Regions from separate parts of the Achromobacter sp. 10T422 genome, predicted to be linked through region 2. Evidence: predicted binding sites of a transcription regulator. Region 2 holds the regulator's gene; the other holds the start of a gene.
The links. Region 2 encodes FliA, which starts transcription of late flagellar genes. Its sites were predicted from a motif close to CTAAAGTTTNNNNNNNNNNNGCCGNTA; they were not measured.
Positions count from the first base shown of each region.

Region 1: AC1DB0_RS16815 (FlxA-like family protein) is a predicted target of FliA. The motif match lies at 11,154-11,180, and genes of this name have one in related genera.

Region 1 is NZ_JBFTHD010000006.1:75,069-91,076, reverse strand. It holds gene carA (glutamine-hydrolyzing carbamoyl-phosphate synthase small subunit) at 1-468, shown strand, start outside; gene carB (carbamoyl-phosphate synthase large subunit) at 479-3,724, shown strand; gene AC1DB0_RS16845 (SDR family oxidoreductase) at 3,831-4,595, shown strand; gene AC1DB0_RS16840 (histidine phosphatase family protein) at 4,706-5,350, opposite strand; gene AC1DB0_RS16835 (LysR family transcriptional regulator) at 5,373-6,281, opposite strand; gene AC1DB0_RS16830 (ABC transporter ATP-binding protein) at 6,292-7,377, opposite strand; gene AC1DB0_RS16825 (ABC transporter permease) at 7,374-9,086, opposite strand; gene AC1DB0_RS16820 (ABC transporter substrate-binding protein) at 9,175-10,500, opposite strand; gene AC1DB0_RS16815 (FlxA-like family protein) at 10,703-11,113, opposite strand; gene AC1DB0_RS16810 (solute carrier family 23 protein) at 11,250-12,572, shown strand; gene AC1DB0_RS16805 (methyl-accepting chemotaxis protein) at 12,622-14,250, opposite strand; gene greA (transcription elongation factor GreA) at 14,887-15,363, shown strand; gene AC1DB0_RS16795 (YhbY family RNA-binding protein) at 15,493-16,008, opposite strand, start outside.
Region 2 is NZ_JBFTHD010000004.1:192,992-208,492, forward strand. It holds gene cheA (chemotaxis protein CheA) at 1-336, opposite strand, end outside; gene AC1DB0_RS11505 (response regulator) at 367-747, opposite strand; gene motB (flagellar motor protein MotB) at 750-1,739, opposite strand; gene motA (flagellar motor stator protein MotA) at 1,751-2,620, opposite strand; gene flhC (flagellar transcriptional regulator FlhC) at 2,739-3,320, opposite strand; gene flhD (flagellar transcriptional regulator FlhD) at 3,352-3,675, opposite strand; gene AC1DB0_RS11530 (RNA polymerase sigma factor FliA) at 4,103-4,858, shown strand; gene AC1DB0_RS11535 (FliC/FljB family flagellin) at 5,162-6,355, shown strand; gene AC1DB0_RS11540 (alpha/beta fold hydrolase) at 6,633-8,180, opposite strand; gene AC1DB0_RS11545 (acyltransferase) at 8,197-8,700, opposite strand; gene AC1DB0_RS11550 (NAD-dependent epimerase/dehydratase family protein) at 8,697-9,605, opposite strand; gene AC1DB0_RS11555 (dTDP-4-dehydrorhamnose 3,5-epimerase family protein) at 9,602-10,171, opposite strand; gene rfbH (lipopolysaccharide biosynthesis protein RfbH) at 10,173-11,489, opposite strand; gene rfbG (CDP-glucose 4,6-dehydratase) at 11,534-12,595, opposite strand; gene rfbF (glucose-1-phosphate cytidylyltransferase) at 12,592-13,362, opposite strand; gene AC1DB0_RS11575 (O-linked N-acetylglucosamine transferase family protein) at 13,359-15,501, opposite strand, start outside.

The DNA of each region.
Region 1 (16,008 bases), on a different contig from region 2:
AGCGCTGAAGACGTCCTGAAGCTCAATCCCGACGGCGTGTTCCTGTCCAACGGCCCCGGCGACCCCGAGCCTTGCGACTACGCCATCGACGCCACGCGCGTGTTCCTGGACAAGAAGCTGCCGGTATTCGGCATCTGCCTGGGCCACCAGATCATGGGCCTGGCCGTGGGCGGCAAGACGCTCAAGATGAAGACCGGCCACCATGGCGCGAACCACCCTGTGCAGGACCTCCAGTCCAAGCGCGTGTTCATCACGAGCCAGAACCATGGCTTCGCGGTTGACGCGGCCAGCCTGCCGGCCAATGCGCGCGTGACGCACGTGTCGCTGTTCGACGGCACCTTGCAGGGCTTCGAGCTCACCGACCGCCCGGCCTTCTGCTTCCAGGGTCACCCCGAAGCCAGCCCGGGTCCGCACGACATCCTTGAACTGTTCGACAAGTTCATCGCCCTGATGTCCGGCCAAAAGTAAAGATTGCATCATGCCCAAGCGTACAGACCTAAAAAGTATTCTCATCATCGGCGCCGGCCCCATCATCATCGGGCAGGCTTGCGAATTCGACTATTCCGGCGCACAGGCGTGCAAGGCGCTCAAGGCTGAGGGTTACCGCACCATCCTGGTGAACAGCAACCCGGCCACGATCATGACGGACCCGGAAACGGCCGACGTCACCTACATCGAGCCCATCACCTGGCAAGCCGTTGAAAAGATCATCGAGCGCGAAAAGCCCGATGCGCTGCTGCCGACCATGGGCGGCCAGACCGCGCTGAACTGCGCACTGGACCTGGCCCACCACGGCGTGCTGAAAAAGCACAACGTGGAACTGATCGGCGCCAACGAGCACGCCATCGAAAAGGCCGAAGACCGCCAGAAGTTCAAGCAGGCCATGACCGACATCGGCCTGGAATCGGCCAAGTCGGGCGTTGCCCACAGCATGGACGAAGCCTGGGAAGTGCAGCGCCGCATCGCTTCCGAAGTCGGCACCTCGGGTTTCCCGGCCGTCATTCGCCCCAGCTTCACCATGGGTGGCTCGGGCGGTGGTATCGCCTACAACGCCGAAGAGTTCGAAACCATCTGCCGCCGCGGTCTGGAAGCTTCGCCGACCAGCGAACTGCTGATCGAAGAGTCGCTGCTGGGCTGGAAGGAATTCGAGATGGAAGTGGTCCGCGACAAGGCGGACAACTGCATCATCGTCTGCTCGATCGAAAACCTGGACCCGATGGGCGTGCACACGGGTGACTCCATCACCGTGGCGCCGGCTCAGACGCTGACCGACAAGGAATACCAGATCATGCGTAACGCATCGATCGCGGTGTTGCGCGAGATCGGTGTGGATACGGGTGGTTCGAACGTCCAGTTCGCGGTCAACCCGCGTGACGGCCGCATGATCGTCATCGAGATGAACCCGCGCGTGTCGCGTTCGTCGGCGCTGGCATCCAAGGCCACCGGCTTCCCCATCGCCAAGGTCGCCGCGCGCCTGGCCGTGGGCTATACGCTGGACGAGCTCAAGAACGAAATCACCGGCGGCGCCACGCCCGCCTCGTTCGAACCGTCGATCGACTACGTCGTCACCAAGGTGCCGCGTTTCGCATTCGAAAAATTCCCCACCGCCGACGCGCGCCTGACCACCCAGATGAAGTCCGTGGGTGAAGTCATGGCCATCGGCCGCACCTTCCAGGAATCGTTCCAGAAGGCGCTGCGTGGTCTGGAAGTGGGCGTCGACGGCCTGAACCAGAAAACCACCGACCGCGAAAAGCTGCAAGTCGAACTGGGCGAGCCCGGTCCGGAACGCATCTGGTACGTGGGCGATGCCTTTGCGCAAGGCTTCACGCTGGACGAAGTGCACAACATCACGCACATCGACCCGTGGTTCCTGTCGCAGATCAAGGAAATCGTCGACATCGAACTGGCGCTGGAACAAAAGACGCTGGCCGATCTGGACTACGCCACCCTGTGGGAACTGAAGCGCCGCGGTTTCTCCGACCGCCGCCTGGCGTTCCTGCTGGACTCGGCTGAATCCGAAGTCCGCAAGCTGCGTCACCAGCTGAACGTGCGCCCGGTCTACAAGCGCGTGGACACCTGCGCCGCCGAATTCGCCACCCGCACCGCCTACATGTACTCCACGTACGAGGAAGAGTGCGAAGCCGCCCCCACCGATCGCAAGAAGATCGTGGTGCTGGGCGGTGGCCCGAACCGTATCGGCCAGGGCATCGAGTTCGACTACTGCTGCGTGCATGCCGCGCTGGCGCTGCGCGAAGACGGGTACGAGACCATCATGGTCAACTGCAACCCGGAAACCGTGTCCACCGACTACGACACGTCGGATCGCCTGTACTTCGAACCGCTGACCTTGGAAGACGTGCTGGAAATCGTCCACAAGGAAAACCCGGTCGGTATGATCGTCCAATACGGCGGCCAGACCCCGTTGAAGCTGGCGCGTGCGCTGGAAGCCAACGGCGTGCCGATCATCGGCACCAGCCCGGAATCCATCGACGTTGCTGAAGACCGCGAACGCTTCCAGAAGCTGCTGAACAAGCTGGGTCTGCGTCAACCGCCCAACCGCACCGCGCGCACCGAAGGCGAGGCCCTGGCCCACGCCACCGAAATCGGCTACCCGCTGGTCGTTCGCCCCAGCTACGTGCTGGGCGGCCGCGCCATGGAAATCGTGCACGAGCAGCAAGACCTCGAGCGCTACATGCGCGAGGCCGTGAAGGTCAGCAATGACTCGCCCGTGCTGCTGGACCGCTTCCTGAACAACGCCACCGAAGTCGACGTGGACTGCCTGGCCGATGGCGAAACCGTCTTCATCGGCGGCGTCATGGAACACATCGAACAGGCTGGCGTGCACTCGGGCGACTCGGCTTGCAGCCTGCCCCCGTACTCGCTGTCGGCGGAAGTCATCGCCGAGATCAAGCGCCAGACCACGATGATGGCCAAGGCCTTGAACGTCAGCGGCCTGATGAACGTGCAGTTCGCCATCCAGGGCGGCGACGTCTACGTGCTGGAAGTGAACCCGCGCGCGTCGCGTACGGTGCCTTATGTGTCCAAGGCCACCGGCCTGCAACTGGCCAAGATCGCCGCGCGCGCCATGGCCGGCCAGACGCTGGCGGCGCAAGGCATCACGAAGGAAGTCGTGCCGCCTTACTTCTCGGTCAAGGAAGCCGTGTTCCCGTTCGTGAAGTTCCCGGGCGTGGACACCATTCTGGGTCCGGAAATGAAGTCGACCGGTGAAGTGATGGGCGTGGGCATGAGCTTCGGCGAAGCCTTCGTGAAGTCGCAGCTGGCCGCTGGCGTGCGCCTGCCGGATTCCGGCACGGTGTTCATCAGCGTGAAGAACCAGGACAAGCCCCGCGCCGTGGAAGTGGCGCGCGGCCTGCATGCCCTGGGCTTCAAGCTGGTCGCCACGCGTGGCACCGCCGCCGAGATCGAAGCTGCCGGCATCCCCGTGCAAGTGGTGAACAAGGTCACGGAAGGCCGTCCGCACATCGTCGACATGGTGAAGAACGGCGAAATCGCGCTGGTCATCAACACCGTCGAAGAACGTCGCAACGCCATCGTTGACTCGCGCACCATCCGCACGCAGTCGCTGGCCGCTCGCGTCACGTTCTTCACCACCATCGCCGGCGCCCGCGCCGCGGTCGAAGGCATGCAGTATCTGCGCCAGGGTCTGGGCCTTCAGGTCTACCCGTTGCAGGATCTGCACGCATCGCTCAGCGGACAAGGCTAAAGCCATCGCGCCAAGCCCGCGGGCTTGAGGTAGGATGCCGGGGCGGCCCTTGAAAAAGGGTCGCCCTTTTTCCATTCTTGCGTCTCCTCTTCGCCTACGACGATCCATGAACAGAGTCTTCATTACCGGCGCCAGCAGTGGCCTGGGCCGCGCCCTGGCGCAGCAGTACGCCGCATCGGGCGCCACGCTGGGACTCTTGGGCCGGCGCGAAGACGCGCTGCGTGAACTGGCCGACAGCTTGCCCGGTGAGCATCGCTGCTATGCGGTAGACGTGCGCGACCGCGCCGCGCTGCATGCGGCGGCGGCCGATTTCATTGCGTTTTGCCAGGGCAGGGTGGATGTGGTCATCGCCAGCGCCGGCATCAGTGCGGGCACGTTGACCGAGCACGGTGAGGACTACGATGTCTTCAAAGCCATCGTCGATACCAACTTGCTGGCCACCGTGGCTACCTTCGAGCCCTTTGTCGGCGCCATGCGCGCCGCCGGATCAGGCCGTTTGGTAGGCATCGCCAGCGTGGCGGGCGTGCGCGGGCTGCCGGGGGCAGGCGCGTACAGCGCGTCCAAATCGGCGGTGGTGACCTATTGCGAAAGCCTGCGGCTGGAGCTGGCGGCTGACGGTATCCGGGTGGTGACGATTGCGCCCGGCTACATCAAGACCGCGATGACGGCGAAGAACCCGTACTCGATGCCGTTTTTGATGGAAGCGGACGCCTTTGCGCAGCGCGCGCATGCGGCGATTACACTCGGCACGTCGTACAAGGTGATCCCGTGGCAGATGGGTGTGGTGGCCAAGCTGATGCGCCTGCTGCCCAACGCGGTGTACGACAAGCTGGCGCGCGATGCGCCGCGCAAACCGCGTAAAGCCGGGTGAGGGCAGCACGCCCCGCGTGATGAAAGAACACGTCGCGCCAGCGGCGTTAGATCCGGCGATGTGCAAAGCTGCGGCGGGCATGCCCCGCCGCATGTGACCACGCCAGCGTCTTACGGCACCACGTCGTCGCCAACCTCATCTGCGATGTGGCCCACATCACCCCAGTCCAGCACTTCCCATTTGCGGCCTTGGATGCCGACACGGTTGATGCTGACATTCAACAACGCGGCGTCGCGCGGTGCATTCAGCGGCACGCCCGAGGCATGGCGCCAGATGATGTCCAGCACGCCGCCGTGCGTAAACAGCAGGATGCGTTCGCCGTCGTGACGGCTGGCGATGTCGTCCACGGTGGAGACCACGCGCGACTGGAACTGGCCCAGCGTCTCGCCGCCGTCCAGCGGGCGCAGCGGATCGCGGCTTTTCCAGGCGGCGGCAGCTTCCGGCGCCAGCACGTCGATACGTTCGTGATCCAGCCCTTCAAGCACACCAAAACCGCGTTCGCGGATGCCCGGTTCCACACGCACGCGCAGGCCCAGTTGTTCGGATACAGGCACGGCAGTGGCGTGAGCGCGTTGCAGATCGCTGCTGTAGATGGCGTGGATGGGCGTGTGGCGGGCCTCTTCGCGCAGGCGCGCGGCCAGCAGGCTGGCTTGGTTGACGCCAAATTCGTTCAGGGGAATGTCTTTCCAGCCTTGCAGGCGGCGCTGGCGGTTCCAGTCGGTTTCGCCATGGCGGATGAACCAGATTTCAGTCATTGAGTGATGATGCGGAATAGGCTTAAAGCTGGGCCGGCGTGATGGCCGCGCGCGGCTTCCAGATGGTTTGAATGATCGAGCTTAACGCGACCAGCGCGGGCTCGCTAGCGCGCTCATAGGGCAGGATGAAGCCTAGCATGGCGTCAACGCGTGCCTGGCCCCACACAATGAAATCGTTCGACGCGGCACCCGCCAGCGCGGTCTCTTCGCGCAGCAGGGCGCAACCGGCCCCCGCGCGCACCAGCGCATCCAGATTCGCCTGGTCGTCGTGCTGCATCACGATGCGCGGCGACAAACCGTGGCGTTCGAACATGTCTCGCAGCAGCAGGTGCGTGTGGCTGCCAGACGGGCCGTCAAGCCAAGGCAGTTGCGCCACTTCACGCCAGCCGCCGCGCTTGAGCACGGCGGCGTGTTCGCGAGGCATGGCGATGCGGTAACGCACGCTGCGCAAGGGCAGCCACAGCACGCCACGCGGCGGATTGGCTGCGATGGTCAGCGCCGCGGGCAGACGGCCGGTGCTGACCTGTTCGGCCAGCGTGGCGGTGGGCAAGGTCTGCGTTTTCAATTCCACGAGCGGCAGGCGTTGCGTCACGGCCGAAGCCAATTCGCCCAGGCGCAGGAAATCCGGCTTCTCGCTCGGCACGCCGAGTTCCACCACGCCATGCAGGCTGCCCTGCAACTGCTGCGCTTCGGACTTCAACTGTGCGCCCAGCACCAGCAACGATTCGGCCGTGGGCAACAGCACTTCACCCGCCTTGGCCAGCGCCAGGCGTCCGCCACTGCGGTCGAACAACGCGACGCCCAGGCTCTGTTCCAGCGCCTTGATCTGCGCGGTGACAGCGGGCTGAGTCAGCGACAGCGCTTCGGCCGCCTTCGTCAGATTGCCCAGCCGGGCAACCGTGACGAAGGCGCGGATCTGATAGATTTCCATGGCCGCAAGTTTAGGCCGCGAGCAGCCGCACTTGGGTCGGTTCCAGTCCGATTGACACGGGCGCGCCGGGCGGGAAGGGCGACAGCCCCGCCAGATGCGATTGATCCGCCGTCAGCCGCTGCTCGCCAATCAACACCTGATAGCGCGTGAACTCGCCCAGGAACTCGCTGCTTTCCACAATGCCCGGCAGCCACACATAACGCGCATCGCCCAAGCCATCGGCCATTTCGATCTGCACCGTGTGCGGCCGGAAGCTGGCTGCCAGCCGCGTGGCGGCGGGAGCCTCGGCCGTCAGCGGCAAATGCAAGTCGCCCACGCCTTCCACCGCCAGCACGACACTGCCGCTGGTGCGTTCGCGCACATTGCCTTCCAGCACGTTCATCGTGCCCACGAAGTTGGCCACGAAGCGGTTGACCGGATAGTCGAACAAGGTGCTGGGCGCGCCAATCTGCTGCACCACGCCGTGGTCCAGCACCGCCATCCGGTCGGCCGTGGTCATGGCTTCTTCTTGATCATGCGTGACGAAGATGGTGGTGATGCCCAGCCGCCGTTGCAGGCTGAGCAAGTCCTGGCGCATCTGTACGCGCAGCTTCTTGTCCAGGTTCGACAAGGGCTCATCCAGCAACAGCACCTGCGGTTCGATGACGATGGTGCGGGCCAGCGCCACGCGTTGCTGCTGGCCGCCCGACAACTGATTCGGACGGCGCTTGCCGTATTGCGACAGCCCCACCAGTTCCAGCGCGGCTTCCACCTTGGCGCGGATTTCCGCCTTGGGCAGCTTGCGTTCGACCAGACCAAACGCCACGTTGTCCCACACCGTCATGTGCGGCCACAGCGCGTAGTTCTGGAACACCATGCCGATGTTGCGATCCCAGGGCGGGGTGCCGGTGATGTCTTTGCCGTCCACCAGCAACTGCCCCGCGCTATGGCGGTTGAAGCCGGCAATCAGGCGCAGCAGCGTGGACTTGCCGGAGCCCGACGGCCCAAGCAGCGCAAAGAACTCGCCCGGCTCGATATGGATGTTGACGTCCTTCAGCACTTCCGTCTTGCCGTAAGACAAGCGGATGTTGCGGCACTCGACGCTGACTTTCTTCATGCGGATTCCCCTTCAGTGCGTGCCGGACGCTGGCGCGACTGCGCGCGCTCCACCAGCAAGTGCGATACATACGTGCCGATAGCCACCGCGGCCACCGCCAGCACACCCAGCGCGGCGCCGGGCCCCCGGCCCGCCGCGCTTTGCATATACAGATAGATGCCGTAGCTCATGGGCGCCTGGCTGTCTTTCGTGACCAGCATGATGGTGGCCGACAGCTCTACCGCCGCCGTCACGAAGCTGGTCACAAAACCGGCCAGCATGCCGCCCGCCATCAAGGGCACCACCACGCGGCGAATCGTGCTCATGCGCGTGGCGCCAAGTGATTGCGCGGCTTCCTCAAGCGACACGTTGATCTGCTGCAACGACGCCACGCACGACCGCAGCGCGTAAGGCAGGCGCCTGACGGAATACGCAATCATGATGATGATCCACGACGACGTCAGTAGCGTGCCCGTGCCAGGAAGCTCGATCCCCCGGAACGTGCGCAGAAAGCCGATCGCCAGCACGATGCCCGGAATCGCCAGCGCGGCAGACGCCATGAGGTCCAGCCACTGGCGCGCCGGCAGGCGGGTGCGCAGCATCAGGTAGGCAATTGCAGTGCCGAGGATGACGTCCACGCCCGCGGCCAGGCCGCAATAGAGCAGCGTGTTCGCGATCATGCCCTGCGACTCGGAGAACACGGCCGAGTAATGCGCCAGCGTGTAGCCGTCAGGCAGCGGCGCAAAGCTCCAGACGCTGGCCAGGGATAGCAGCAGCACGCCCATGTGCGGCGACAGCACCAGCAGCAGCACCAGGATGATCCAGCCATAGGCCAGCACGCTTTCCATCGGCCCCAGCTTGCGCTTCTGGATGGAATTGCCACCCTTTTGCAGCGTGGAGTAGTCGCGGCCCTTGAGCACGCGCGCCGACAGCCACAACGCCAGAATCGAGAACGCAATCATGATCACGCTGATCACATAGCCCAGCGGATCTTCCAGCCCCACCTGCGTGATGCGCAAGTACGCTTGCGGCGCCAGCATGTTGGTGGTGCCCAGCACAAGCGGGGTGCCCAGGTCGTCAAACACCTTGACGAACACCAGCGATGCGCCCGCCACATAGCCCGGCAGCGCCAGCGGAAAGATCACGCGGCGAAACAGCCGGAAGCCGCGCGAACCCAGGTTGAACGCGGCTTCTTCCATGGCGCCGTCGATATTGCGCAGCGCCACGACCAGGTTCATCAGGATGAACGGGAAGTAGTGCAGCGCTTCCACAAAGATGACGCCGTTCAGGCCTTCCATGAAGGGAATCGTGAAGCCGAACCAGTCGTTCAGCAGCAGGTTGACGCTGCCCGACCGTCCGAAGATCAGCTGCATCGCCACCGCGCCCACAAACGGCGGCATGATGAGCGGCAGCACGCCCAGCGTCTGGATGATCAGTGCGCCGCGAAAGTCGAAGCGTACGGTGAAATACGCCAGCGGCACGGCGATCAACGACGCCAGCAGCGCCGACCACCCCGCCACATACAGGCTGTTGAAAAACGCTTCCTGCATCAGCGGCTGGTTGAAGAACGCGCCGAAGTGGCCCATCGTGAAACTGCCGTCGGCGTTCACGAAGGCGCTGTAGAAGACCGTGCCTACGGGCACGGCCAGGAAAAGCAGCAGAAAGCCGAACACCAGCAGCGCCACCATGACGGGGCCGGCGGGCAGGCGTGAGTGGCCCGAAGAATTCATCGAGATTCCCGAAATCGTTGCCAGGGGAGGGCGGCGGCGGGCGGGCTGAAGTGTCCGTCCGCCGTCGCGCCGGTCGCGGAGTAGCGGCTTAGAGTGCCGCGGCCTGCTTGGCCAGCTTCACGGCTTCTTCGTAGTTCGCCTTGGACTTGCCATTCCATTCGCCTTCCAGTTGCGTGATCTGCTGGTTGACGGCGGCGTCCTTCTTGTTGCCGGCGAAGATCGCCAGGAACGCCGGGTCGGCGGCCTGCTTGCCATCGACCAGCGGCGCCCACGCGAGCTTGCGCGCCTGGGCCAGCAGCTCGGCGGCTTTGCCGCTCTTGGCCTTGTCGCCCAGCTTGGCTTCGGCGTCGTAGATGGCCTTGGTGGCGGCCTGCAATTCCTTCAGGCGGAAGGTGACTGTTTGGTCATACAGCGATTGCACGACGTAGTAGCGCGTCTGCGACAGGTCGGCATTGAACTGGACCTTGCTGCGGCGGGCGATCTCGGCCGGGTCCGGGTAGCCCGGCGGAATCTTGCCGGCAAGCGCCGTGTACGGCAGCACCGGCAGACGCGAGATCTTCGGTTCCAGCAGCAATTCCTGGCCCGCCTGGCTCAACGTGAAGGCGATGAACTTCTTGCCTTCTTCCGTGTTCTTGGCGCCCTCGATCAACGCGATGTTGGCCGGCACGATGGCGGTTTCGGACGGGTAGACGAATTCCACCGGGAACTTGGAGTACTTGCTGGACAGGCCGAAGAAGTCGATGACGGGGCCCGCGCCGAACTGGCCGTTGTTGACACCGTCCGGTACGCCGAACGAACGCTCGGTCACGGCGCTGCTGTTGCCCGACATGCGCAGCAACGTGTTCCAGCCGTCATCCCAGCCTTCGCCTTGCAGAATGGTTTCCACCGTCAGGTGCATCGTGCCCGAGCGCGACGGAGACGTAATGCCCACGTGGCCAAACCATTTCGGCGACAGCAGGTCTTTCCATTCCACGGGCGCGGGAATCTTGTGCGCTGCGATATAGCGCGTGTTGTAGACAATGCCGTAGCCGGCCAGCGCCTGGCCCAGGTACATGCCCGAGGGGTCATTGATGGGGTAGTTGCCGATCTTGTCCGGCACATCTTTATTCGCCACGTCGGACGACTTGGCCAGCAGCTTGTCGCGGCCCAGCACTTCGAAGGCGTCAGGGGCGCTGGCCCAGAACACTTCGGGACGTTGGCCGGCGGGCGTTTCGCGCACGTAGGCAATGCCCGACACGGTGTTCTTGTTCAGAATTTCCAGCGTGATGCCGGGATTGGCCTTCTCGAAGGCGCTCTTGTAGGCCTGGGTCAGGTCCTTGGGGAACGACGTGATGACCGTGACGGTGCCGGCCAGGGCAGGGGCCGAGCAGACGGCCAGCAGCGCTCCTGCAAGTGCTGTGCGCATTGCATGCATGGTTTGTCTCCGTAGTTTTAATTTGTTCGGAGACAGTAATGTCTGGTCTGCTACGCGTCCAATCAGAAATTTTGATGCGCATCATCATCGGGGGCGCCCGATGCTCAGGCGCCGGTGCCGATGCCCGGATGCGCGCGCACGCGCCGATGCTGGCGCCCGCTCTCGGGGCGCCCGCGTCATCGCGCTGGCCTCAGGCCGTCGCCTAGGCGCCGTTGCGTTGTGCGTCGCGCGCCTGCTGCGCCAACACCTGGGAAATCTGGTTCTGGATCTGCACGGCTTGGGTATTAAGCGCCAGCATCTGCTGCGCCTTCATTTCGTCCGACATGCCGCTGGCCTTGACTCTGGCGATCTGGTCCATGATCTGCTTGAGCTGTTTTTGCAAGGCCTTGATCTGACGGGTGTATGCGTCGTCGTTGTCGGTTTCCTCGGTGGCCTTCGCGGTATTCACCTTCGAGGCGCCCGGCGTGTTGACGCGGATCGAGCCTTCGGCGCTGACCGAGACCGCTTCGCCGCCGGCGGCCGACTTGGCTTCTTTGTTGGCCTGAATTCGTTCGGCCCACAGGTCGGCCATCGAGTTGATTCGGGAAACGCCGCTGATGGGATTGGTCGCCATGATGGCTCCGTTCGGTTATTGATCTTGGGGCTTTCCCTAGCTACGGCATTTTCGTTGCGAACTTAAGCATTGCCCCGTTTTCGTGGCCCCCTTTACACTGGCGCCCGCTCACCCCAACACCTTCTTTGGGATTCCCATGTCCAATTCCTATTTCCCGCGTTGGCGCCTGGCGGACGACGCCGAACCTGGCGTCATCATCGCGCCCGATGAACGGCTGTCCTGGCCCAAGAACGTCGCCATGGGCGCGCAGCACGTGGTTGCGATGTTCGGCTCGACCGTGCTGGCGCCCCTGCTGATGGGCTTTGACCCCAACGTCGCCATCCTGATGTCGGGGATCGGCACGCTGATCTTCTTCCTGTTCGTGGGTGGCCGCGTGCCCAGCTATCTGGGCTCCAGCTTTGCCTTCATCGGCGGCGTCATTGCCGTGACGGGGTACGCCGGGGGCGGGGCCAACGCGAACATCGGGGTGGCGCTAGGCGCCATCATCGCCTGCGGCCTGGTCTATACGCTGATCGGCGTCATCGTCTGGATCGTGAATGCGCGCGCGGGCGGCGGGGCCAACTGGATCGATACGCTGATGCCGCCCGTGGTGACGGGCGCGGTCGTCGCCGTGATCGGGCTGAACCTGGCGCCGATTGCGGCCAAGGGCGCCATGGGGGCATCGGGCTTCGATACCTTCATGGCGCTGGTCACCATCGTCTGCGTGGGCGGCATCGCCGTCTATACGAAGGGCATGGTCCAGCGGCTGTTGATCCTGGTCGGCCTGATCCTGGCCTGCGTGATCTACGCCGTGCTGGCTAACGGCATGGGGCTGGGCAAGCCGATCGACTTCTCCGGCGTGGCGGCGGCCGCCTGGATCGGGCTGCCGCATTTCGCGGCGCCTGTCTTCAAGGCGGAAGCCATGGGCCTGATCGTGCCGGTTGCGATCATCCTGGTCGCGGAAAACCTGGGCCACGTGAAGGCAGTCAGCGCCATGACCGGGCAGGACCTGGACCGTTATCTCGGCCGCGCCTTCGTCGGCGACGGCGTGGCAACGATGGTCTCGGGCGCGGTGGGCGGCACGGGCGTCACGACCTACGCCGAGAACATCGGCGTGATGGCGGTTACCCGCATTTATTCCACGCTGGTCTTCGTGGTGGCCGCGCTGATCGCCATCGTGCTGGGCTTCTCGCCCAAGTTCGGCGCGCTGATCCAGACGATTCCGGGTCCGGTCCTGGGCGGGATGTCAGTCGTGGTGTTCGGCCTGATCGCGATCGCCGGCGCCCGCATCTGGGTGGTCAACCAGGTGGACTTCAGCGACAACCGCAACCTGATCGTGGCCGCCGTGACCCTGGTGCTGGGCGCGGGCGACTTCACGATCAAGCTGGGCGATTTCATGCTGGGCGGCATCGGTACCGCCACCTTCGGCGCCATCATCCTGTACGCCTTGCTGCGCCGCCGGGCGCCGGCAGTCGTCTGATCTGACAAGCCTGCGCAAGGTCTTGCGGCCCGCGCAGGCTGGCGCCCAATCAAGACCGCGACAAGCGCGCCGAGGGCTTGGCGTGGGCAAGCGGGGATGCCACTACCGGCGTGGCGTCAATCACTTGCCCCGACTGTGTCTTGAATACGGCAGTCGCCTCGGACAAGCGGCGCGCCTGCTCCTCCATCGCGGAGGCGGCGGCTGACGCCTCTTCCACCAACGCCGCGTTCTGCTGCGTTACCTCATCCATTTGCGAGACCGCCAGGCTGACCTGATCGATGCCGCTGGCCTGTTGGGCCGAGGCGGCCGAGATCTCGCCCATGATGTCCGTCACCCGCTGCACGGACGCCACGATTTCCTGCATGGTCTGGCCCGCGGCCGCTACCTGGGCCGAGCCGGCCTGCACCGTATCTACCGAGGCTTCAATCAGGGTCTTGATCTCTTTGGCGGCCTGCGCGGCGCGCTGCGCCAGGTTGCGCACTTCACCCGCTACCACGGCGAAGCCCTTGCCCTGTTCCCCCGCGCGCGCGGCTTCCACGGCGGCGTTCAACGCCAGGATGTTGGTCTGGAAGGCGATGCCATCAATCACCGAGACGATGTCGGCGATTTTGCGTGAGCTGTCCGAAATGCCCTGCATGGTCGACACGACCTGGCCCACGTTGTGCCCGCCGCGCTGCGCGACGTCCATGCTGATGGCGGCCATCTGATTCGCTTGCGCGGCGTTTTCGGCGTTCTGCTTGACGGTGGCGGCCAGCTCTTCCATCGTGGCGGCGGTTTCTTCCAGGGCGGCGGCCTGCTGCTCGGTGCGGGTGGACAGGTTGGCGTTGCCTGCGGCGATTTCCGCCGCGCCCACGTTGATCTCTTCTACCCCCTGGCGCACGGTGGTCACCGTGCGGGTCAGGCCTTCCTGCATCCGCTTGAGTGACGCAAACAGCGCGCCGATCTCATTGTTGGAGCGGCTGTCGACCCGTTGGGTCAGGTCGCCTGCGGCGATACGGTCAAAGTGCCGGCCCGCCTCTTGCAAGGGCAGCAGCACGCCGCGCCGGATGAAGGTCCAGCACAGGGCGGTCAACAACAGGGCGGCGGTCAGCAGGGCGATGGATGAAATTCGTGCATTCGAATAAGTGGCTTGTGAACTGGCCAGCACGCCGTCGCTGCGCTCCTGCACGCGGGCCAGGAACGTCTTCATGTCACGCACGAAGTTCACATCGGCCTGGCGCGTCCGGCCCACATCCTGCTGGTACTTGGCCGCGGAACGTTCCTTGATGGCGGCGCTTAGCGTGTCCAGCAGCGCGGCGTATTCCGTGAAGCGGCCTTGCAGCGTCAGCGCCAGCGCCTGGCCGCGTTCGCTCTTGGGCACCTCCATGTAGCGGGTGAATCGTTCACGCGCCTGCGCCAGTTCGGCGGCGGCTTCCTGCTCGGCCGTGCGGGTCTGCTCGGCGTTGCTGGCCAGCATGCCCGCCAGCGCGTCGTCCAGCGCCAGCCGAGTGCGCAGCAAGGCGCCATTGGCCTCATACAGCGGGTCAACCTGGTGAACGGCCACCGTGTTCAGATCTTCGATTTCGCGGACGCTGTGCCCCGCATTCAGCCAGCTCAATCCGCAAGCCAGTCCCAGCGCAACGACGAAGCAGGCCAGCACCAGCAGCATGCCTGTACGGACTTTCATTTTTTCCAGCATGAGAGCTCCTCAGTCTAGAACGCGGCTCTGCACGCGGTGACAGGGCAGCCCGTCACGCGGCGCGCAGCGACGAACGTCGGACCGGATGGCAGCGATGCGTTCGTCTGAACATGCACATCACGCACAATCGATATCGCGGCGGCTTCTGCCGCGATGCCCGCACTTGAAATAAGGAGATACGCCGGGGACTACAGGCTGGTATCTAATTGTTATTAATCCTGCTTGTTTTCGGTTATACCGTTTTTGTTGATTTTCCTGCTCCCAAAATTTTTAAATTTCGCCATCAAGGGCTAAAAACTATCCTTAAGTATCTTTTGCGCAACGTGTGCAGGGGCGGTTGGGTCGCCATCGCCCGCAAACTTAAGGATTGTTGAGGAAATGGCCGGTTTTAGCGGGTTACAGCGGTGAATTGCGCCGAAAACCGCGTTTTTTCCAGCGGCTTGCAATTCCGGTGGACTTTGCCCACAATATGACTTTGATTGCCCCGGTTCCGACCCGAGCCGGGGTTTTGTTTTGGTCGTCCGCGCCGCTCGTCTCGCTTTAAAAAAGCCCCAGACGTCATGCGCGCGCCAGGGTAACGACCTTCACCGAGAACGCTCCGTCGGGGCGTTTTTCTACTTTTGTTTGGGAAACGACATGTCTGCCATTCCTTTGACCGTGCGCGGGGCCGAGCGCTTGCAAGAAGAGCTCCAACGGCTGAAAACCGTGGAACGTCCTGCCGTGATTAACGCCATTGCTGAGGCGCGTGCGCAGGGTGATCTGTCGGAAAACGCCGAATATGACGCCGCTCGCGAGCGCCAAGGCTTTATCGAAGGCCGGATTGCCGAACTTGAAGGCACGCTTTCCAATGCTCACCTGATCGACCCGACGTCGCTCGACGCCGAAGGTCGCGCCGTGTTTGGCGCCACCGTCGACATCGAAGACCTGGATTCCGGCGACCGCGTGACTTACCAGATCGTTGGCGACGTCGAAGCCGACATCAAGTCCAACTTGATCTCTGTGTCCAGCCCTGTGGCGCGCGCACTGATCGGCAAGAGCGAAGGCGATGTCGTCGAGGTCAAGGCCCCGGCAGGCGTTCGCGAGTATGAAGTTCTGGGCGTGCGTTACATCTGACGCATCCGCCCAAGCGGTAAATTGTCAAAACGCCATAGCCCGAACCCTGCGTTCGTCTGATTTCCGCGGTACATTCGCGGATCGCTATGGTGAACCGGGCGCGTAGAGCGCCCGTTTTTGTGCCTGGCCTTACTTTTTCGTGGTCTTGCGGCTGGTGCCGCTGCGAGCACCGGCTCGCAAGCTCAGTGCACTGCCCGCGCGGCGGGGAATGCCGTGGCCGCTGACGGTAGCGCGCTTGTTGCTGGGACGCATGGGCTTGCCGTTCTTGTTCAGCTGGTCCTGGGGCACGAAGCGCGTTTTGGCGGCTTTGGGCTCTTCGGTCTCGCTGCGGCGGGGGCGCTTGGCAAGCGTCTTGCCTTCGGCGGCAATCTTCTTGGGCGTGTACGGCTCGGAGGCACGGCGCTTGGCAGGAGCTTCGGGCTCCATGGCGGCCAGCGCGGCGGGCTTGACGTTGCCGGCCAGCGGGCGGAAAAGAATCAGGGTCTTGCCCAGGTGATGCACCGCGGCGCAGGACAAAGTGTCGCAAATCGTCGACAACATGGTCTCGCGGGCCTCGCGGTCATCGCCGCCGGCGCGTACCTTGATCAAGCCGTGCGAAGTCAGTGCCAGGTCAATTTCCTTAAGCACGGCTTCGGTCAGGCCATT
Region 2 (15,501 bases):
TTCGGAGGCCCGGTAGGCATCCAGTTGGCTTTTGAGCACGTCTTTCGTTTCCAAGAAAATATCAATCATGTCCGTGCGCAGCGCCATTTCGCCGCGACGGATTGCGTCCAGAAGGTTTTCAAGCAGGTGGGTAGTACCCGCCAACTGCGTGAAACAGCCGAATGTCGCCGCCCCACCCTTGATCGAGTGGGCCGCGCGGAAGATGGCGTTGAGCTGTTCGATGTCGGGCGCGCCCACATCGAGTTCAAGCAGCAACTGCTCCATCTGCGCGAGCAGCTCATCCGCCTCGTCGAAAAAGGTCTCGTAAAACTGACTGAGGTCCAAACCAGAACTCATGACCCGTACGCCTTCATAAATGAACCTGCTTTACGCGCCGGCCTGCTCATCGAGCAGTTCGGTCGCTAATTCCACCAGCACATCAGGGTCGACCGGCTTGGACAGCCAGCCACAAACGCCCAGATCCCGAGCGGCCATCTTGCTGTCCACGTCGTCTTCGGTGGTCAGCACCAGCACCGGCACGTCCAGGTACTGGTCCATTTCCCGCAAGCCCTGAATCAGCTCCAGCCCGCCCTTGACCGGCATGTTCCAGTCACTGACAACCAGGTCTACCGGGTGGCTCTTGGCCACATCCAGCGCTTCCTGGCCGTTGCCGGCCGTCAGTACTTTCCATCCCGCGCCCGTCAGCGTCGCCTGCACGATCATGCGCATCGTCGCCGAATCGTCCGCCACCAGAATCGTTGCCGCCATTGCTATCGAACCCCTTCAGCTTGCGGCGTGGTCGCCGCGTCGCCTGGTTTGGTTGCCGTCGCGGCCTGGGCGGCGGCTTGCACCGCCTCCACGGCCGTCCCCACCTCGCGGGCATCTTTCGCGCTGACGTCCGCTGCCGCGGCGTTCTCGTTTTCGATGCGCTTCTGGGTGTTCATATTGAGCACCACGAGGCTGATACGTCTATTAACGGCTGCGTACGGATCATCTTTAACCAGACTCATGCTGGAAGACAGACCCTGGATACGCATGACCTTGCTTTCGCTCATGCCGCCGGCCACCAATTCCTGGCGCGACGCGTTTGCGCGGTCGGCGGAAAGCTCCCAATTGCTGTAGGCGCGTTCGCCGCGTGCGTACTGCGACGCGTCGGTGTGGCCCGAGATACTGACCTTGTTGGGCAGCTCGTTCAACACCGGCCCCAGCTCACGCAGGATGTCGCGCATGTACGGCTGCACTTCCGCGCGGCCGGTGGCGAACATCGGGCGGTTCTGGTTGTCGATGATCTGAATGCGCAGGCCTTCGGTCGTCAGGTCAATCAGCATCTGCGGCCTGAAGCTCTTCAGGACAGGGCTGGTCTCAATGACGTTTTCAAGGCGCTTTTTCAGGTTTTCCAGGCGATGCTGTTCGCGGCGCTCGGCGTCGCCCATTGGCTGCGACTCGACCCGGTTGCCCTGGCCACGGCGCACATCGCCCTCGCTGCGCAAGGGGTCGCGGCCGCCGCCTGGCACCGCGCTGGTTTCGGCGGAGCTGCTGGGTCCGCCCGTAATGGCCACGCGCAACGGCATGCGGAAGTATTCCGCGATGCCCTTGAGTTCTTCGCGCGGCACGATGCTGATCAGCCACATCACCAGAAAGAACGCCATCATCGCCGTGATGAAGTCGGCGTAAGCGATCTTCCAGCTGCCCCCGTGGTGCCCGCCGCCCTTGACCTTCTTGCGGCGGATCACCACACGGTGGTTGTTTACCGTGCTCATGGCCCGCTCCGTCAGGCCTTGCCGGTCGACTTGGTTTGCCGGACGTGCTCTTCCAGCTCACCAAACGTCGGACGCACAGACGAGAACAGCACCTTGCGGCCAAATTCCACCGCCAGTTGCGGCGGGTAGCCGTTCATGCTGGCCAAGAGCGTGGTCTTGATGCATTCCAGCACTTTCATGGCTTCGTCATTGCGGCGCTCAACGCGCGAGGCCAGCGGCCCCACAAAACCGTAGGCCAGCAAAATACCCAGGAAGGTACCGACCATGGCCTTGGAGATCAGGTCGCCCAGAATGGCGGGCGGCTGGTCCACGGCGGCCAGCGCCTTGATCACGCCCAGCACTGCGGCCACGATACCGAATGCCGGCAGGCCGTCAGCCATCTGCTGCAACGCGTGCGCAGGCACTTCGCGCTCGTGGCGGTAGGTTTCGATTTCCTCGTCCATGAGCGTTTCAATTTCAAACGAGCTCATGTTGCCGCTGATCATGATGCGCAGGTAGTCCGTAATGAACTCCATGAGCTTCGCGTCTTTGGCGATGCGGGGATATTCGCTGAAGATCGGGCTGGAGGCCGGGTCTTCAATATGCGATTCGATGGCCATCAGGCCTTCACGGCGCGCTTTGTTCAGCAACACATACAACAGAGCCATCAGCTCCATGTACACGTCTTTGCTGTAGCGCGAGCTCTTTAGCGCGTCGGGCAACGCCTTCTTCACCAGCATCAGCGACTTCTTGCTGTTGCCGGCCAGGAACGCGCCGAACGCCGCCCCGAAGATCAGCGTTAGCTCAAAGGGCTGGTAAAGCGCGCCCAAGTGGCCGCCCAGCGCTATGAAGCTGCCGACGACCGACACGATCACCACGAGAAAACCGATAACAATCAACACATCAGGCCCCTGCCAACGAAGTCTAAAACTGGCGTCAATGATCCCCTGTTCCCCCCGACCCAAAAAGGCGGGTTACGGGGAGTTTTCCAGGGCTTTTGATGTATTTGGACGCGGGAGGTCAAGGACGGGCGGCGTCGACGGCAGGCGCCGGACGGCTGCCCGCACGTGCTTTTGCCGCGGCGCGCGTCTTGCCGGCGCGAGGTGGCGGGCGGCAAATGGCGCACACAAAATCCGATTGCGGATCGTGAGCGTGGGCGATGAAGTGACCGCCGCATTGGCGGCAGGCGGACAGCTGGAGCATGCCGCTGTCAAAGAAGCGCACCAGCATCCAGGCGCGGGTGAAGCTCAGGACGGGTTCGGCGTTTTCCGCCGTGTCCAGGCCGGCGTTCTCCAGATACAGGCGATACGCGTCGATGGTGGCGCGGATGCCCTTGCTGCTGGTGCGTGCATTCAAAAACGAATACACGTTATAGAACAGCGAAGAATGGATGTTCGGCAACCAGGTCATGAACCAGTCAACCGAGAAAGGCAGCATCCCCTTGGGTGGCGAGCAACCGCGAATTTCCCGGTACAAGCGTGCAAGGCGGTCATGGCTCAGGGCGGTTTCCGCCTCGAGCACCTGCAGTCGGGCTCCTAGGGTAATCATGGAGCTAGCAAGCAGGATATCGTCCGCTTCCTGAGATACGCTTTTGGAGGCCATTACACGTTCCGTTTGAGGATTCGAGTGGCGGTTAAGCCAGTTCTTCTACAGGTTGCTTGGCCAACAGGATCGTTGCGTGGGCTTGTTGCAGTGCACCACCCAGTACGTCATGGGTCAGCGCCGACAGCAGGCTGTAATCATCAAAACGGAACCGGCACAGTAGCGAACTGGAGCTGGCCAGTTTCACCAGTTGTGCCGGCGACAGACGCATCAGGATGTCAGCAACTTCATTGCTGAACCCCAGACGGAACATCGACGCAGCATAGTCATCACGCAACATACGTTGCGCAAGTAACAGATATGACAGATTCACTTCACGAATGTCTGCCAGCAAAGAATTTTCGACTTGTTGCACGCCCTACTCCCTATCCCTATCCCACCCACGGGGCTTGATATCCAAAAGCATCGGCAACCTGCGGTTACCTGACGCTGCTGCATCCTGTTTTAATGCGAAATGTATCATTTGTTCGCAATTTAAGTAAAATTTACCACAGGTGATGTCATTTTCTATGACTTATATGACAAATCTTTGTTGATATTGCGCAACTTGTTAGATTAGACACACCTTGACATAGAAATCGGTGACGAATTTACGTCAATTTGGCAAATAAGCATTCAAAACATTGCGTACTTCGGGGAATGAAATGTTGTGCAGTGCCGACAATGGCACCTTGACGATCACCTGATTGCTAGCTTTAGTGCAGCCGCGCGTTTGTCGACAATGTCGCAAATTGACAACGACCGACAATGCGTCACGATGGACACCGCCTGACATTCCCGCAATGCCCCACGCAGAAGACAGCTTGGTCGAATATGCCCCGCTCGTGCGGAAGCTGGCCCTGCAATTGCTCGCCCGGCTACCCGCCAGCGTTGAGCTTGACGACCTGATACAGGCCGGCATGATCGGCCTGCTTGACGCCGTAAGGCGCTATCAGGAAACCGCAGACGCCCAATTCGAGACCTACGCCACGACCCGTATTCGTGGCGCGATGCTGGACGAGCTTCGTAGCCAGGACTGGCTGCCGCGCAGCGTCCGCGCCAAGGCGCGCAAAATCGAGCAGGCCATTTCCCAGCTGGAGCAGCGCTTGATGCGCTCGCCCTCCGAAGCCGAAATCGCCCAGCAGCTTGAAATTCCGATCGACGAATACCAATCATTGCTGCACGACGCGCAAGGCGTGCAGATCGTTCACTACGAAGATTTCACGACCGAAACGGATTCCGCATCGGGACAGTCGGATTGGGCCGCAACACTGAACCATGGTTCGGCAGGCGGCAATCCGCTGGATTCATTATTGGCGGGCGATTTCCGCCAGGCGCTTGTGCACGCGATTGACTCCCTGCCCGATCGGGAAAAATTGTTGCTGTCGCTGTGTTACGAGCAGGGCCTGAATCTGAAAGAGATTGGCGCGATCATGAATGTGACCGAGGCGCGGGTTTGCCAGCTGCGGTCGCAGGCGACGGCGCGGATCAGGGCCAAGCTGAAGGAACAGGCTTGGCAAGAGCTGCCCTTGGAGGGGCAGATCGCGCAGATCATCTAGCGCTCTCACTTACCCATGTATATAGACCCTTCTATATAGGGTTACGCAGACAGTGCAAAAACCAACGGGCGCCCCAGGCGCCCGTTTCGCATTTCGGGCCCTGGCCCACGCCAGCAGGCGCTCGCGGCGGATACAACAATAAATAAGACTTTCGCGAAATAGGGCTAAAGAATGATTTGGGACTGCCGTAATCCTTGCAACGGAGAGATTCTTAGACAAAAAGTCGACGAACTTTCCCGTTAACACCAGTGGGCGGCGTTGCTGCCCGGTTTGAAGAAGCCTTTCTCTCTTGGGAGCACCAACATGGCTGCCGTTATCAATACCAACTACCTCTCGATGGTTGCTCAAAACAACCTGAACAAGTCGCAATCGACGCTGGGCAGCGCCATTGAGCGTCTGTCGTCGGGCCTGCGCATCAACAGCGCCAAGGACGACGCCGCTGGTCAAGCCATCGCCAACCGCTTCACCGCCAACGTCAAGGGCCTGACCCAAGCCGCCCGTAACGCCAACGACGGCATCTCGATCGCTCAAACGACCGAAGGCGCGCTGAACGAAATCAACAACAACCTGCAACGCGTTCGCCAACTGTCGGTTCAAGCCGCCAGCGGCACGAACTCGCCGACCGACCTGGACTCGATCCAATCGGAAATCAAGCAGCGTCTGGACGAAATCGACCGCGTGTCGGCTCAAACCCAGTTCAACGGCGTGAACGTCCTGGCTAAGGACAACAAGCTGACGATCCAAGTTGGCGCCAACGACGGCGAAACCATCACGATCGACCTGAAGGAAGTCACCGCCAAGACCCTGGGTCTGGATGGCTTCAACGTGTCGGGCCCGAAGGGCACGCAAGCTGCTGTTACCACCGCTCAGTACCAAGCCGCCTACGGCTCGACCACCTCCATGACCGCCAACACCGTTGTCGAAGGCACCGCTGGCGATCTGGCTGGCCGTCTGGGTGTTGCTTCCGGCAACGTCACCGTCGGTTCGGCTGCTGAAGCTGACGAAAACGGCAACTGGTTCGTCAAGGTCGACGTGTCGGCTGCTGACGCTACCGAGTCCAGCAACCTGAAGGCCAAGGGCTTCGACGTCGCTTCGGGCGCATCGGGCTCCTACTACATCGCCGTGAACCCGAAGGACGCCGACACCACGACGACCGGTGGCACCGCCGCGTTCACGCTGAAGACCGACTCGCTGCCCCTGACCAGCCTGACCAAGGGTTCGACCTCCAACCCGCTGGCCAAGCTCGACGCCGCTCTGCAAAACATCGACTCGCAGCGCAGCTCGCTGGGTGCGATTCAGAACCGCTTCGAATCGACCGTTGCCAACCTGAACAACACGATCAACAACCTGTCCGCCGCTCGTTCGCGCATCGAAGATGCCGACTACGCTACGGAAGTGTCGAACATGACCAAGGCTCAGATCCTGCAACAGGCTGGTACCTCGGTTCTGGCTCAAGCCAACCAAGTGCCGCAAACGGTTCTGTCGCTGCTGCGTTAATTCCAGCGGACGGTTCCTCGGCTCCGGCAGAGAAGGAAGTTTCTTCTCCGCCGCTGCCGAAGCAGTATCAAAAACCAGCCTTCGGGCTGGTTTTTTTATGCCTGACGGATGCGGGGCTGCCGCATTCGCACGTTCACGTTCACATTCACGATGCGGTTCACGTGCATCGGGATCAAGGCGCAAAAAAAGGGGCGGAAAATTCCGCCCCTTTTTGTTTCCTTCCAACTGACCGCTTCGCGTTCGTTGCAACCGCTTCGGCCATCGGCAGTATCGGTGCTTACGCCGTCACCGCCCCCATGGCCTGCACCAACGCGGCCACCGCTACGGGGTTGTCATTGATGAGGTCATGCCCCCCCTTCACGCGTTCAACCCGGCAGCCCAGACCGCGCAGACGCGCCAGATCGGCTTCGTCCAGGCAGCACGGCACGGGAGGCATCTTGCGCTGCGGCTGCATCGGCACATCGCCGGTCACGACCAGCACAGGCTGCGTGACGCCCTCCAGCAGATGCCAGTATTCGCGCTCCACCGCGGCCGTTGGCGTCACGCCATAGATGTCCAAGGCGAAGCTGCGCAAGTAGCGGTCGTCCGGCCGGCCGGCAATGGCGCCGCGCAGGAACGCGTGGTTATGCCAAAGCTTCGCCGCACTGAAAGGCGTATCCAACAACACCAACGCCTGGCATTGCGCCGTGCGCCGTGCAATGGCCAACCCCACGCTGCCGCCGAACGACGCGCCGATGACGCCAAAGCCTGCCGGCAGCGCGGTCAGCAGCGCAGGCAACAGCTCGTCAGCAAAACCCGCTACCGACATGTCCGCGGGCGCTGTGCTGTTGCCGCAACCCGGCAAATCGACGAACAGCAAGTTGGCATCTGGCAGATGTTTTTCAATGCCTTGCACGGTGGCGATATTGCCCAGCGAGCCGTGCAGCACCACCCAGGTCGGACGCCCTTCCCGCCAGTTCGCCGAACGGCGTGCGCGCAGCTGGCCGGAGCGGCCTGACAGCATCTCGAACGGGGCGGCAACATCTTTGCGCAGCCGCGCATGCCAGGCCTCGCGCCCTTGTTCCAGCGCCGCCAACGCCTCGGGCGTGCCGCGCATGATGTCGCGCGCATGGCGCTCGATGATGTCTTTGGGCCAGTCCCACCAGCGCAGCGCTAGCAAACGTTCTGACACGACATCGTCAAAGCGGCGGCGGCGGAACTGCGCGGGGTTGCCAGCCCAGATTTCGTAGGGGCCAACATCGCGCGACACCACCGATCCTGCGCCGATCACGGCGCCGGTGCCGATCGTGACGCCCGACATGATCTTGCTGCCGGCCCCGATCCAAACGTCGTGGCCAATGTTGACGCCGCCCTTTGTGCTGGAGTAATCCGTGATGGATTGCGTGGACGAAAACAAGGTGCCGAAATGCGGCGCCGAGAAGGGGTAGATCGTGTAGGTGTCCTGGCGATGGTAAGCGCCCAGAATGATCTCGACGTCGTGCCCGATCGTGCAGAAGTTGCCGATCGTCAGCCGCGCGGGTTCGTGCGGCTGGTTATGCGGGAATACCGACGGCACGCCATAGGAATAGTCGCCAATGCTGTAGAGCTCGGGGTCCGACAAGCCCAAGGCCGTGAACACCAGCCCGCGCACGCCGTGCTCAAGCGCCATCGTCAGATGACGCGCCCCCTGATGCGCCGGCCGTGCGGCGTGGATCTGCCGGCTGATGTGCTCGGCTTCGGCACGCTTGCCTTCCCGCCAGTGACGCACCGCCAAGCCAAAGGCCTCATTCAGACCCATCGTTTGTCCGCCCGCGGCCCCCTGGCCGCCCTTCGTCGACGATGTCATTACAAACACTCCAAAATTAGTTGCTGCGTGCGCTCTCGCGATACCGCATGACGGCCGCCGGGCTGCCGCCGATGACTGCGTATTCAGGCCACTCGCCGCGCAAGACCGTGCCGGCCGCGACGACGCAGCCGCGCCGTAACACACAGCCGTCAAGCAGCACGCAGTTTGCACCGATCCAGCAATCGTCTTCGATGACGATGCCGCCCTTGCTGGGCATGAAGCGTTGCTCGATGATCGTTTTGTCGCGGCTGCGGTATTCGTGGTTGGTCGGCGCAAGCGTTGTGTTGGCGGCAATCAGGGTGCCACGGCCAATCGAAATGCCGTTGCCGGAATAGATCACAACACCGGAATTCAAATAGACCTGGTCGCCAATATGTACGTCGCCATCGCCGCCTGCGAACTTGATCTTCACGAAACTGTCGATGGTCACGTGGTCACCGATGACAACGGCGTTGCCTCGCACGGAGCGCTCGATGTCGGCCAGCGGGGAAATCTTGGCCAACGTGGAAATCTGGTTCATGCCTTGTGCTCCATCAGGTACGTCAAGGTTGCACGAAGAAAGGCAGCCATCGCGGCGTGCTCGCAGCCATCACGCGCTGGCAATTGCCGCGACTGGAATTGGTAGATCGGCGCGGCCGCTTCCTGCGCATCGCCTGTCTGCACCGGGATCTCTCGCCCAAGGAGCTCGCTGGCCTGACACGCCGCCAAGGTGGCCAGATCGCGAATCCGCCAGTCGCCGCCCGCCACGTGCAGCAAGCCCTGTCCGGCGGACACCAGGCGCAGGGCCGCTACGTCGGCAAAGTGCGCCACGTCCAGATAATTGCGCATGGCCAGGCCCTGCCCATGCAAGACGATCTTGCTCGCATTCACCGCCTGGCGGCAGAAATCAAACGGCGCCAGCGTCCAGCGATCAAATCCGCTCCAGGACGCCGGCATGCCGTAAAGGTTCGAAGGCCGAAGGATATCGACCGACATGCCTAGCGCACGGGCGGACCAGTCGAACAACTGTTCGGCTTGCCAATGCGTCAGCCCGTAATCATTGCCTGGCACGGCGGGCGCGGCCTCGTCCAGTACGCCCTCGGGGCGCCCGTATACGTGAAACGTAGAGACATACATCAGACGCCGGATGCTGGCGCGCTCGCAGGCTTGCAGCAACGCCCGGGTACCCGCCACGTTCACCACATAAGCCGCTTGCGGGTCCGCGCGGCAACCCACCTCGTGCATTGCCGCGGCATGAACACAGGCGTCGATGCCCGCGGGCAGCACCCGTTCGGCCACGCTGCGCGGGTCGGCCAGATCCAGTTGCAGATCATTGGCGGGCGCTCGGCCCGCTGTCACGACCTGCACACCCTGCGCACGCAAGCGCGCAGCGACCGCGCCGCCCGCATAGCCGTTCGCGCCGGTCACCAATACCCGTCGGATCATGGCTGCGCGGCGTAAATGAAGGGCGAATCAAAGGCGGCGGCTTGTGGCAGCGCGGCGTCGCGTGGCGACATCACGGGCGCGCCGATGTCCGCCTCTCCTGCCCACCAATCAATATCCGTGCTCTGCGCATGCACTCCCGCATCGCGCTCAGGGTCGTGTACGGACGTGGTGTAGTACAGCAACGCCGTGCCGTCGCGATGCGAGGCAAAGCCATGCGCCACGCCTCGCGGCACGTACACCGCCTGGGGCTCGGCGCCATCCAGCATCAGGGAAACCGATTGCCCATAGGTGGGCGAGCCCCGGCGCAAGTCCAGCAAACCGTCGCGCGCGCGTCCCACCAGGCAGGTGACGAGCTTGGCGTGATCGGACGGCGGCAACTGAAAATGCATGCCGCGCAATACCCCGCGATGCGATACCGACACGTAGGACTCCGTGAAGCCGGTCTCAAGCCCCAGCGCCGCTAGCGTCGGCGCGTGCAGCAGTTTGCGGAACTCGCCACGCGCGTCCGGAAAGCTCGGCAGCGTCAGCACATAGCAGCCCGGAATCGCCAACGCCTGGGCGCGCATGTCAGAAGCCCGCGCCGAAGAACAGCTCGATGCGGCTGGCGGCGTAGTCCAGCATGTCGGGGGTCAATGCGGGCTGTACACCGATCCAGAACGTGTTCTGCATGATGATCTCGGTATTGGCCAAGTCGCCCGACACGCGATAATTCTGGCCCACCATGGACGGCTGGCGCGTCAGGTTGCCGGCAAACAGCAGCCGCGTGCCCACCTTGTCCTGGTCCAGGTACGTCAGCAGGTCGACCCGGCGCACGTTGGCTTCGGGACGCAACGTGATGGGGAAGCCAAACCACGACGGGTCCGAACCCGGGGTGGCCTCGGGCAGGATCAAAAACTCTTCGCAGGACGCCAGGCGTTCTTTCAAGAAGCGGAAGTTCGCCTTGCGCTGCGCCACGAATTCTTCCACACGATCCATCTGCGCCAGGCCACAAGCCGCCTGCATGTCGGTGATTTTCAGGTTGTAGCCGATATGCGAGTACGTGTACTTGTGGTCATAGCCTTCGGGCAGGCTGCCCAGCTTCTGACAAAAGCGGCGGCCGCAGGTGTTGTCCTTGCCCGGCGCGCAATAGCAATCGCGGCCCCAGTCGCGGAACGATTCAGCGATCAGCTTCAGGTGGGGATCGTTGGTGAAGACCGCCCCGCCCTCACCCATCGTGATGTGATGCGCGGGGTAGAAGCTGAGCGTGCCGATGTCGCCGAAGGTGCCGACCATGCGGCCGTTGTAGGTCGAGCCCAGCGCGTCGCAGCAGTCTTCAATCAGCCAAAGGCCGTATTTCTTGCACAGCGCCGTGACCACGTCCAGGTTGTAGGGGTTACCCAACGTGTGGGCCAGCATGATGGCCTTGGTGCGCGGCGTAATCGCGGCTTCCAGGCGGCTTGCGTCCACGTTGTACGTGCCCAGTTCCACATCCACGAACACCGGCACCGCGCCGAATTGCAGGATGGGATTCACCGTGGTGGGAAAGCCCGCCGCCACGCCAATGACTTCGTCACCACGGCGGATGGCGCGATCCCCCAGTTTGGGCGAGGTCAGCGTCGAAAACGCCACAAGGTTGGCCGACGATCCCGAGTTGACGGTGATCAGGTGCTTGACGCCCAGATACTGCGCCAGCCGTTGTTCGAAGGCGTCGTTGAAGCGGCCCGTCGTGAGCCAGCCGTCCAGCGACGCCTCGACCATGGCTTTGAGTTCCGCCGCGCCGATCAGCTTGCCCGATGGCGGCACCGCCGTCTTGCCGGGCGCAAACGCTGCACGCTCGCGCTCCTGGGCCTCGTGGTACTGATCGACCAACTGGGCGATCTGCGCCCGGATTTCGTTAGGATTCATTGCTTGTTCTCTAAAACCGTTATGTTCTTGGCGCCGCAGGCGGCTCAGACCGCACCATAGGCCGCGATTTGCGCGTCGCACAAGGCGCGCGCGTCAGCGCCTTCATGCAAAGCGCGATACCACTGCATGGTGTTGGCCACCCCTTGCGCCAGGCTCCAGCGCGACGCCACACCCAGCACCGACCGGGCGCGCGACGTATCCAATGCCAGCAAGCCCGCTTCGTGCGGACCCTGGGCCGACTGCCCGTACACCACCTCGCCCGAGCCGTACGCCGCGCGCGCGAGTTCGACCACGTCGCGCACCGTCGCGGTATCTTGCGATGGCGGCCCGAAGTTGTAGGGGCCAGCCAGCTCTGGACGCGTCCACAGCATCTCGGCCAGGCGCAGATAGCCCCCAAGCGGCTCCAGCACATGCTGCCAGGGCCGCACCGCATTCGGGCTGCGAATATCCAATGCAATCTGGCCTTGCCACGCGCGCACAGCGTCTGGCAGCAGCCGGTCTTCCGACCAGTCGCCCCCGCCAATGACATTGCCTGCACGCGCCGTGGCCAGCGCTACCCCCTGCGCCGCCAGGAAGGCATCGCGATAGCAGGCCGCCACCAGTTCGGCCGCAGCCTTGCTGGCGCTGTAGGGGTCATGGCCGCCCAGCGCGTCGCTCTCGCGATACGGATGCGGCCATTCCTCATTGCGGTAGACCTTGTCGGTGGTGATGCAGAGCGCCACGCGCACGTCCGGCAAGCCCCGCAAAGCGTCCAGAAGGTTCGCCGTGCCCATCACATTCGTGTCAAACGTCTGCAACGGCTCGCGGTAGCTCAGACGCACCAAGGGTTGCGCCGCCAGATGCAGCACCACCTCGGGCCGCGCCTGGCGCACGATAGCGGCCAACGCGCCGGCGTCGCGGATGTCGCAAAAATGGCTGTCCGTCACGCTGGCGATAGCGGCCGCGTCAAACAGGCTGGGGCGGTCCGTGGCGGGCGGCAGCGCCACCCCGCACACCTGTGCGCCCAGGCGATGCAGCCACAGTGCCAGCCAGCCGCCCTTGAAGCCCGTATGGCCCGTCAGCAGCACGCGCTTGCCGCGCCAGAAGGCGCCGGGCGCCTCGTTCACCACACTCTCCAGGGCGCCTTGTTCGCGTCCCAAAGCGCTTCCAGCATGCGTTTTTCGCGCAGCGTGTCCATGGGCTGCCAGAAACCCATGTGCTTGAACGCCATCAGGTCGCCGCCGCGCGCCAGCGATTCCAACGGTTCCATCTCCCAAGAGATGTGATCCGCTTCGATCAGCGGCAGCACCTTGGGCGACAGCACGAAGAAGCCGCCATTGATCAAGCCGCCGTCGCCGCGCGGCTTTTCCGTGAAGCCGGCGACCATATCGTCTTCCATCTTCAGCGCACCGTAGCGCCCGGGCGGCTGCACCGCCGTCACCGTCGCCAGCTTGCCGTGCTGCCGGTGGAACGCGATCAGCGCCGAGATATCCACGTCCGCCACGCCGTCGCCATAGGTGAAGCAGAATGCCTCTTCGTCCTTCACGTAACTGGCCACGCGCTTGAGACGGCCGCCGGTCATGGTGTCGTCGCCCGTATCCACCAAGGTCACGCGCCAGGGTTCGGCATGGCGTTGATGCACTTCCATCTGGTTGTTCGCCATGTCGAATGTCACGTCCGACATGTGCAGGAAGTAGTTGGCGAAGTACTCCTTGATGACGTAGCCCTTGTAGCCGCAGCAAATGACAAAGTCATTCACGCCGTGGGCCGAGTACATCTTCATGATGTGCCACAGGATCGGGCGCCCGCCAATTTCCACCATAGGCTTGGGCTTGACGTGGGTTTCTTCAGAGATGCGGGTACCGAGCCCGCCCGCGAGAATGACGGCTTTCATACGGATCCTTCACACCACTTTTTGAACATGCCGCGATAGGCGGCTTCGACTTTGCGCGCAAAGGCGGGCTCGTCCATCAGGGCGCTGGCCTGCATTTCCTGGCGCAGGCCGGCGCGGGTGCGCGCCAGTGCGGGGATGTCGCTTGCCAGGGCCACCACCTTGTCGATGTATTCGGCTTCAGTCTGCGCAATCCATTCCTTGCGGCCCAGGCCAGCCAAAGTGGATGCACCGATTCGGCCCACGCCCATTCGCCCCGCCAAGGTCACGTATGGCAGGCCCATGTACAAGCTTTCGAACAGGGTCGTGCCCGAGTTGTGCGGGAAGCAATCCAACGTGATGTCGGCACTGCGCAGGACGTTCCAGGGCGGGCTGTGAAAGCCGATCTCGATCCGGCCCGCATCGATGCCATGCTGCGCAAACAGGTCATGCAGATCCTTCTGCATGCGCTCGGAGAAATAGCTGTTGCTGTCGACGACCAGGCGCGAACCCGGCACGCGGTGCAAGATTTCGGCCCAGGTGCGCACGACCCGGTAATTGAAACGGATAGCGCGTGAGAGCGTGATGAACCGAATGTGGCCGTTCTGCAGCGCCGGCAATTCAGAGACCTCGCCCATGCCCAGCTTGGGACGGTAGGCAAAGTTCGTCGTGTCCAGGCGCCAGGGCTTCTCAGCGAACAGCGATTCGGTTCCGGGCGGCGCCATCTCGTCATCGATCAGGATGTAATCGATGGCCGACAAGCCGGTGGTGCAGCCGAATCCCAGCCACGTCACCTGCACCGGCGCGGGCTTGCGCACGAACGTCGCCAGGCGGTTCTGGGCGGTATGGCCGGCCAGATCCACCAGCACATCGATCTTGTCATCGCGAATGCGTTGCGCCAGCGCGTCGTGCGACAGGCCGTTGGTGCGCACCCAGTGATCCGCATAGGTCTTGAAGGCGGCGGTGCCTTCGTCTTCCTGGTCCAGCTGCGCGTAGGCGTAGATCTCGAAGGCCGACTTGTCGTGCCGGGCCATCAACGGCTCAAGAAACAGACGCACCGGGTGGGTGCGGAAGTCCGGAGACACGTACCCGATCCGCAGCTTGCGGCCCGGATCGCGTGTATTGGAATGCGGTTTCCAAGACGCCCGATGCGGCGCGCCCAGACGCTCGTCAAACGCGCGATAGACCTCGAACACCTCTTCCGCCGTACGGTCGGGGAAGTAGTTCATGCCAAAGAAGCGGGAATGCTGCACCGTGGGGTTATCGGGCTGGACTTCCAGCACGCGCAGATACTCGGCTTCCGAGCCTGCGAAGTCACCCATGTCGGCCAGGGCCACGCCCAGGTTGCCACGCGCTTCCACGTTGGCCGGATTCAGTTCGAGCATGTGGCGGAAGGTCGCCACCGCTTCATGGAACCGGGCAGCGCTGCGATAGCAATTTGCCAGCACGTTCAGCGCCTGGGGATGGCCAGGCGACAATTCCAGCGCCCGGCGGCAAGCCGCGTCCAATTCCACGGGGCGGCGCAAGGCGCGCAGCGACATCGCCACACCCACATAGCAATCAACATCCTCGCCACCGACCTGAAAGGCTCGCAGGAAGGCGGCCAGCGATTCGCCAGACTTGCCCGTGTCGCGCAGCACCGTACCCAGCACTTCCCAGGACGTGCTGTATTCCGGTGCGCGCTTGGTCAGTGCCCGCGCACGCCCCTCAAGGTCACCATCACTCTTGGCGTTGACCAGGGCCGCCAGTTCTTGCGCTTCTTTGAGCACCGCCTTGGTGATGCCCTGCGCGCGCGCCGGGGCCGAGATACTGCCACCATAGCGTTGCTCGAAACCACAACGCGCCATGGCGTCGATGTACAACGCCCAATAGGGTCCGCGCGCATCGCTGGCGCTCAGGCCGGCCTCAATGTAATCGCACCAGTCACGAGCCCCTGCGACCGTCAGGCCGTAATGCCTGAGATGGTCGAGCAACCCGTCCACGGGCTGGGACGCTGATACGGCTGGCGCCTCGGGCGCGGGAGCAACAAAGTCCCCCGCCGACGTGAACTGCAATACCGGCGCCGCGATCTGAACGCTATCGCGCAGCCGATTCAGCGCCGCGCCGGCCTCCAATTGCCGCAAGGGCAGCACGTCGTGGTCGGCAAACGATGTCCTGACCGCC